DNA from 2 places in the Desulfovulcanus sp. genome. Region 2 is predicted to be linked to the other one. Evidence: predicted binding sites of a transcription regulator. Region 2 holds the regulator's gene; the other holds the start of a gene.
What was found. Region 2 encodes sigma-54, which starts transcription at its own class of promoters, with help from an activator protein. Its sites were predicted from a motif close to CTGGCACGGNNNNTGCTT; they were not measured.
Positions count from the first base shown of each region.

Region 1: AC3WVG_RS04910 (ammonium transporter) is a predicted target of sigma-54. The motif match lies at 1,995-2,012, and genes of this name have one in related genera.

Region 1 covers NZ_CEYAEZ010000020.1:23,988-27,892, forward strand. Annotated here, with positions in the region: gene glnD ([protein-PII] uridylyltransferase) at 1-315, opposite strand, end outside; gene AC3WVG_RS04905 (P-II family nitrogen regulator) at 329-667, opposite strand; gene AC3WVG_RS04910 (ammonium transporter) at 744-1,961, opposite strand; gene panB (3-methyl-2-oxobutanoate hydroxymethyltransferase) at 2,508-3,308, shown strand; gene AC3WVG_RS04920 (beta-barrel assembly-enhancing protease) at 3,712-3,905, opposite strand, start outside.
Region 2 covers NZ_CEYAEZ010000007.1:14,548-18,452, forward strand. Annotated here, with positions in the region: gene rapZ (RNase adapter RapZ) at 1-31, opposite strand, end outside; gene AC3WVG_RS02055 (PTS sugar transporter subunit IIA) at 88-537, opposite strand; gene hpf (ribosome hibernation-promoting factor, HPF/YfiA family) at 542-1,087, opposite strand; gene rpoN (RNA polymerase factor sigma-54) at 1,242-2,693, opposite strand; gene lptB (LPS export ABC transporter ATP-binding protein) at 2,858-3,583, opposite strand; gene AC3WVG_RS02075 (LptA/OstA family protein) at 3,583-3,905, opposite strand, start outside.

The DNA.
Region 1 (3,905 bases), on a different contig from region 2:
GGCCTCAACCGGTATATCTTCCGCAAACAAAATTAAAACATCAATATCCGACTCCGGACAGAGTTCTGATCGTCCATATCCGCCCACTGCCACAAGAGCAAAGGAGGAAGTTAAGAAGCTGGGAAGTTGGGAAGTTGATGTATAAATCTCTGCAAGCCTGTCCTGAAAATAGTCATCAACAGCCTGTGCATATTTATGTACAAAACCCTTTCCTCCTATTTTGTTCAACATAGGATGATCAATTTCATCCCTGAACCTAACAAGCCGTGTTATGGCATTACACATCTTCTCTTCCCATCTTCTTACCTTCTCCAACCCTCTTTTTATCCTAAATGGCCTGGGCTCCACTCTCTCCGGTACGGATGCGCACAACATCGTCTACAGGAAGGACAAAAATCTTGCCGTCTCCGATCTTGCCTGTGCGCGCGGCATCCTGAACGCTGCGCAAGACATCAGCGACAAGACTCTCTTCTATAACAACCTCAATTTTGACCTTGGGCAAAAAATCCACCTGGTACTCAGCCCCTCTATATACTTCTTTGTGCCCCCTCTGCCGGCCAAAACCTTTGACTTCAGTTACAGTCATTCCTTTTATCCCAAGTTTGGTCAAACTTTCCTTGACTTCGTCAAGTTTAAACGGCCTGGTGATGATCTCTACCTTTTTCATAGTCACTCCTGAAATTTTTAATATTACAGGCAGGTGCAGATTTTAAACCTGCGCCTACCTCTACAGTATTGTTCTCTTATAGCTGATAGCCACTTTCACTATGTTCACTAACATCTAAACCCCGCTCTTCATTTTCTTCATCGACCCGCAATCCAACGGTGGCATCAACGACTTTAAGAAGAATAAAACTAACGATAAATGAAAAGGCACAGGTTGCAACAACCGAAACAAACTGAATCCACAGCTGGGATGGATTGCCAAAAAATAGTCCATTAGCACCATCCGGATTAATCATCTTGCTGGCAAAGAGGCCTGTTGCCAAGGCTCCCCAAACACCACCCAAACCATGAATGCCAACCACATCTAAAGAATCATCATAACCAAACTTGGATTTTAAGAGTACGCCGTAAAAACAGATTATACCACCTGCAAACCCAATAACCAAAGCTGAAAGAGGACCTACAAACCCTGCTGCCGGGGTAATAGCGACGAGTCCAGCAACTGCACCACTGGCAAGACCAAGTGTGGTTGGTTTGCCATGGTGCATCCATTCAATAAGTGTCCAACTAACCGCAGCGGCAGCCGCAGCAATATGGGTAGTGACAAAAGCATTGGCAGCAAGCCCATTTATCGCCAAGGCACTACCTGCATTAAACCCAAACCAACCAAACCAGAGTATAGCCGCACCAGTAAGCGTCATAGGCAAATTATGAGGGAGAAAAGATCTGCTCCCAAACCCACGTCTGGGCCCAATTATTAAAGCAGCTGCCAGGGCTGCACTTCCGGAGCTCATGTGTACTACTGCGCCACCGGCAAAATCCAGTGCTCCCATGGCTCCCATCCAGCCTCCTCCCCAAACCCAATGACATAAAGGGCTGTAGACAAGTGTTGACCACAATATTGTAAACAAAAGAAACGCGCTAAATTTCATCCTCTCGGCAAAGGCACCAGTAATCAAAGCCGGAGTAATAATGGCAAACATACCCTGAAAAATCATAAAGGCCAGGTGAGGAATTGTTGAGGCATATTCTGGGCTTGGTTCCACGCCCACGCCTTTTAATCCGATAAAATCCAAGCCACCAATGAGCCCACCAATATCCTTACCAAAAGAAAGAGAATACCCCCATAAAATCCATACAATGGTGATAACCCCCAGGCAAATAAAACTTTGCATGATTGTCCCCAGAACATTCTTGGATCTGGTCATGCCTCCGTAAAAAAGAGCCAAACCAGGGGTCATAAACATAACAAGTGCTGCTGAAATTAGAACAAACGCAGTATCAGCTCCGTTCATTTTATCCTCCCTACAAAAAAATTTTTACAAAATTAGCAACCGACGTGCCAATTGTAAATAATTTTAAAAATCAAGATGTTATCAAAAAACAAGACCTCCCACGAAGAACAAAGAAACGAAATTGTAAAAAAAGAAAGACACTTTTAACATTTTTGTCATTAATACCAACAAACCATTGTTCTGCTTCCACTCATGACACCCTCTATGGCTAAACAACAAAATGATAATATAACATTGTGAAATTTAAGCAGATTTACCTAAAACCAACAGACTAGCCACAACAAAAATATTGGTATGTGGTTATTTTCTTTACTTATTTTTAGTTTAAAAAAAATTACAAAATTGACAAAATATTACTTTACAAAAATTGTAAAAGTATTTCCTGAAAAAGAATACAAAACTCCACTTTGAATTTTCATCCGCCGTGTGATAGGTATATCAAGTTCGTTGAGATTGTCGGAAGCTACTGGACAATAAAGGATAAAATGATTTTAGAATGCTAAATATTTCCTAATAAACAACGAACTCAATATGAAGGAGTATAATATGAAGGATAAGGTAACTATCCTGGACATCATTAAGGCCAAAGGACAACGTAAATTGACCATGCTCACAGCTTATGATTTCAACACATCCTATTATGTGGACCAGAGTGGTGTAGATATGATTCTGGTTGGCGACTCTCTGGCTATGGTGGTTTTAGGTCATGAAGATACCCTAAGCATCGGCATGGAGGAGATGTTGCACCATACTCGAGCAGTAAGCAGGGCAGCTAAACGAGCTCTGGTTATTGCCGACATGCCATTTATGTCTTATCAGACCAGCGTAGAAGAAGCAGTTCGTAATGCCGGTCTTTTTCTAAAAAAAGGTCGAGCCCACGCGGTTAAACTCGAAGGAGGAAGAAAAGTAATCACCCAAATTAGGTCTATTGTCGAGGCAGGTATACCAGTTCAAGGACATATTGGATTAACCCCTCAAAGTATCAGGCAATTAGGTGGATTTAAGGTTCAGGGCAAGGATGTAAATCAGGCTGAAGCGCTAATCCAGGACGCTAAGGCACTGGAAGAAGCCGGGTGCTTTAGTCTTGTTCTGGAGGCTATCCCAACAGACTTGGCTGCTCAAATTACATCCAGCGTATCTATTCCAACCATAGGCATAGGTGCGGGCCCTCATTGCGACGGCCAAGTCCTGGTTATCCATGACCTCCTTGGACTCAACGACCGCTTCAAGCCCAAATTTGTCAAACAATATGCCCAACTAGGGGGGACAATTCGTGAGGCTATAACACGTTTCCGAGAGGAAGTGGAAAACGGAGAGTTCCCGGATACTGAGCATAGTTATTCCTAAACAGATTAAAGAGCCTGTGGCCAAATCCTATTTCAAGCGCTGATTGAAAAGTCCTGGTTTCTGAAATGCATTACAAACGGCTTGGGTAACCGCGGAAAAACAGAGCATCGGGATGAGTGGGCTGAATATTTTGCGATATTGACCATAACTATAGATAATAAAAGAATATTTGTTTACCCAAAATACCCCATTATGCTCTGTCCGCAAACAAAATTTAGATGGGTCCAAGTCTTTGTACCAGCATGAAAGAAACCAAGACTAGAATAAATCATGGAAATTGAGTTGAGATAAAGGTTCGGCCACAGACTCAAAAGGTGAACAGGCTTAAACAAAGATGTAAGAGCAAACCCAACCCTGCCAGGCAACGAATCCGCCAGAAGATATCTTTACAGATTTTCTATGATCACCAGAACTCAGCCCGCTCTTTGTAAGCCTTTTCAAAATCTTTCACCTTTTTCTTCTGAGCCTCAGTTCTGGCAAGGGACTTAATCTTTTTTTGATGGAAACGGGTTTGTCTTTTATTATTCTTGTATAAATTGGCATAGGCAAGATGCAAATGGGCAGCAAACCTGTCCCCTTTCTGACCCAAAACCCGAG
Region 2 (3,905 bases):
TTATAATTGGAAAATTTCTATTTTTAGACAATGTGTTAATCTGGGTTCTGAGTTTTGAATTTCTGAACCTTAATCTCTACAAATAGATTAAACAGAACTTAAAAAACTCCATAGCTCCTGCTTGTCCCTTGCTCCTAAAAAAGACTCCTTAAAAGTGACGTCTTGAAGAAGTCTGGACACAAAAGCCAGAACCTTAAGATGCTTGCCTGCGCTCTTTTCCGGAGCAAGTAACATAAAAAAGATATGTACTGGCTTATGGTCTAGGGCATCAAAGTCAACCCCCTCAAGACTTCGACCGGCAACCAAAAGTACATCTTCGAGATTTTCCAGTTTGCCGTGGGGAATAGCAACCCCGTCTCCAATCCCCGTGGTGCCCAATTTCTCTCGGTCAAGTAAGACTTCATGTACGTGAGCTTTATCAATAAAAGTAAATTTGGCTGCCAATGGAGATATAAGTTCAGCCAGGACCTCAGATTTAGTCCTGGCTGTAAGGTTTGGAATGATTAAGTCCTCATCTAAGTAATGAACTAACTTCATTTCATTAAATCCCTGGATCTATTAGGCCAAAATCACCATTTTTCCGTCTATAAATAACATTTACTCTTTCTGTGTCTGCATTAAGAAAAACTAAAAAATCATAGTTTAAAGTATCCAGTTGCATTGCTGCTTCTTCAACTGACATTGGTTTTGGCTCATATTGATCTGTCTGAACAATAACAGGTTCTTTTTGACCGGATTCGCTCTGGCTGAAACTAATGACATCCATACGGACAGACTTTCCTTTTTTCTTTTTATATCTGTCCTTTTCTTTGTCCCTAATTTTTTTGACTTGAGCTTCAATTTTATCTACAATTAAATCTATACTTGAGTACATATCTTCGCTTTCTTCATTAGCAGAAATATGTAAATTTTTTCCAGTCAAAATTACTTCCGCAATATGCCTGAACTTTTCCACTTCCAGATTGACTTGCAATTCAGCATTTTCACTATCAATTATATATTTAGATATCTTTTCCAATCTTGTCCGGGCATATTTTTTTAAATGTTCAGAAGGTTCAAAATTTTTGAAATTAAACTTAATCTTCATAAATAGCCCCCCTTTTGGTGTTTATTGGGTTTATTATCCCGCTATGGCGGGGTCCAATCAAGTTATAAAAATAACCTTTTTTTTGTAGACACATCAATAAAGACAACCAACTACAAACTCCATAAAGCCCGTGTTATAAACACTACATAACTTACTAAAAAATTTTCTTCCGCCTCGAAGAGGAAGGGATATTTAAAGCTGCCCTATATTTGGCCACTGTCCGACGGGCAATATTGACATCAATTTCCTCTTTTAATTTTTTGGCAATAGCTTCATCGCTCAAAGGCTTTTTCGGATCTTCGGACTCAATTATCTTCTTAATCGCTGCTTTTATACTCTCAGACCCTACCTGACTACCATCATCTGTGGATAATCCACTGTTAAAGAAAAATTTTAGCTCAAAAATACCATGCGGAGTAGCTACATACTTATTCGTAGTAATCCTGCTTACTGTAGATTCATGCATATTAATATCTTCAGCCACATCTCTTAAAATAAGGGGCTTTAATTTACTTACTCCGTGCTCAAAAAAATCACGCTGAAAGCGAACAATGCTCTCCATAACCTTATACAAGGTACTCTGTCTTTGATGCAAACTCTTCATCAACCACATGGCTGAACGCATCTTTTCCTGCATATATTCTTCATCAGCGCTTATATTGCTCTTTTTCCTACCGCGACTTAAATTTAAATCTCCAGTATAATAGGGGCTCAACTGTAGTTTAGGCAGGCCTTCATCATTTAAAACAATTACAAAATCATCTTCATACTTATATACAAATACATCCGGACTAATATAAACTACATCTTCTCCACCATAACTCGATCCAGGATATGGATCCAAACGTTGTAACAAGTCCAGATATTCCTTCATCAACTCTTTACTGATCTTAAATTTCTTCAGTAAAGGAGCGAACCTTCTCTTTTCAATGTCTTCCAGATGATCTTTAACCAAACTAACTAATATTGGATCTGTTTCACCATACGCTTCCAACTGCACCAGCAGACATTCCTGTGGACTTCTTGCTGCTACCCCAACAGGATCAAATCGTTGAATTCGCCTCAGCACCTCTTCTACCTGTTTTATCTGCACACCTAGTGTCTCGGCTATTTCTTCAACAGAAGCGGCCAGATATCCCCTGGAATCAAGATTGCCAATTATTTCTTCCCCGATTTCCATTTCCTCTTCGGTAAAGTCAGACAAGTGCAATTGCCAGAGTAAGTGACCTTCCAGAGATGGCTTGGTAGCATATCTTGCTTCAAGAGACTGGACCTCTTCTGGAACCTCTACTTCCCTTGCCAGAGCTTGTTTGGAAGCGCTGGAAAATTGACCAAGATAGTCTTCCCAATCAGCGCTTTTAACCAACTCCTTTTCTTCCACATTGAGTTCAGACAGCTGGTCATTCTTTTTTAAAAGTTCACTGTCATCTTCCAAGGCAACCTCAGGATCTGCCTCTTCCAACATGGGATTCTCCAATAGTTCCTTCTGAACTACCTCGACAAGCTCCACTCTGGACAATTGCAACAATTTAATTGCTTGCTGCAATTGCGGTGTCATGACTAGCTGCTGAGAGAGCTTTAGTTGCTGTCTTAACTCAAGTGCCATAATATCGTGCGTAACCGATGGATGTTATTTGTTTATTTAAGTGAATAGTAGTGCAATACTCGTTTTCAAGTTCATATTTTCATACGCAAACTACGAATTGTTTACGTTCTGTTAATCTACCCAAGATAATAGTTAGTGTAAATGACAAAAAATCAACTTAAAACCTAAAGGCAAAAAGATTCTCCCAGATAGACTCTTCGGGCCCTTGAATCAGCAATAATTTCCTCTGGGGTTCCATTCAAAATTACCTGCCCGTCATAGACTAAATAAGCCCGATCACAAATACGCAATGTCTCACGGACATTGTGGTCTGAAATAAGCACACCAATGTTCTTTTTTTTCAAACGCAAAATTATTTTCTGAATATCATCAACAGCAATGGGATCTATGCCCGCAAATGGTTCATCAAGAAGCATAAATTTAGGATCCTGGATCAGGGCCCGGGCAATCTCTAATCTTCTTCTCTCTCCGCCAGATAAAAAAGAAGCCTTTTGACTTGCCAATTTCTGAATGCCCAATTCTTGCATTAGTTGCTGGGCCTTTTGTCCCTGTTCCCTAGTGCTTAGTGGAGTATATTCCAAAATAAGTTTCAAATTTTCCAATACAGTTAATTTTTTAAATACGGAACTTTCCTGAGGCAAGTAGCTAAGACCAAGTTTTGCTCTTTTTGGTAAAGACAAATTGGTTATTTCCTTATTGTCTACATATACATGCCCCTTGCTTGGAGCGATTATACCTACCAACATATAAAAAGTTGTGGTCTTGCCGGCTCCATTAGGTCCCAAAAGTCCTACCACCTCACCTTGCTTCAGGCTCAAAGAAATGCCCCGCACAACTTCGCGCATTCCGTACTGCTTATGCAAATCCAGAGCTCTCAATTCAACAGACATTAATGGCTCCCAACTTTCTTAGGGGGAGTAAAAAATATAGCCTGAACTCTTTGTTTGGAGTTACCTATGACTTCAGAGGTGTTATCTTTAAGGTTCAAAATGATAACTTGACCACAAATCTCGTTCTTTCCTTCTATAAGTCTTGGATTTCCTTCCATTTTGATCTCTTCTGTTTTTGGGTCATAAGTAATTCTGGCACATTCCCCCTTTTTATCCTGGCGTATAAAATGCACTCGGCCTTCGGCCACAATCTTGTCAATATCACCAGAATCCGGCCCGAACAGTTCCTGAGTTGAGCCTTGCACCTTAGACCCTGTCTCTT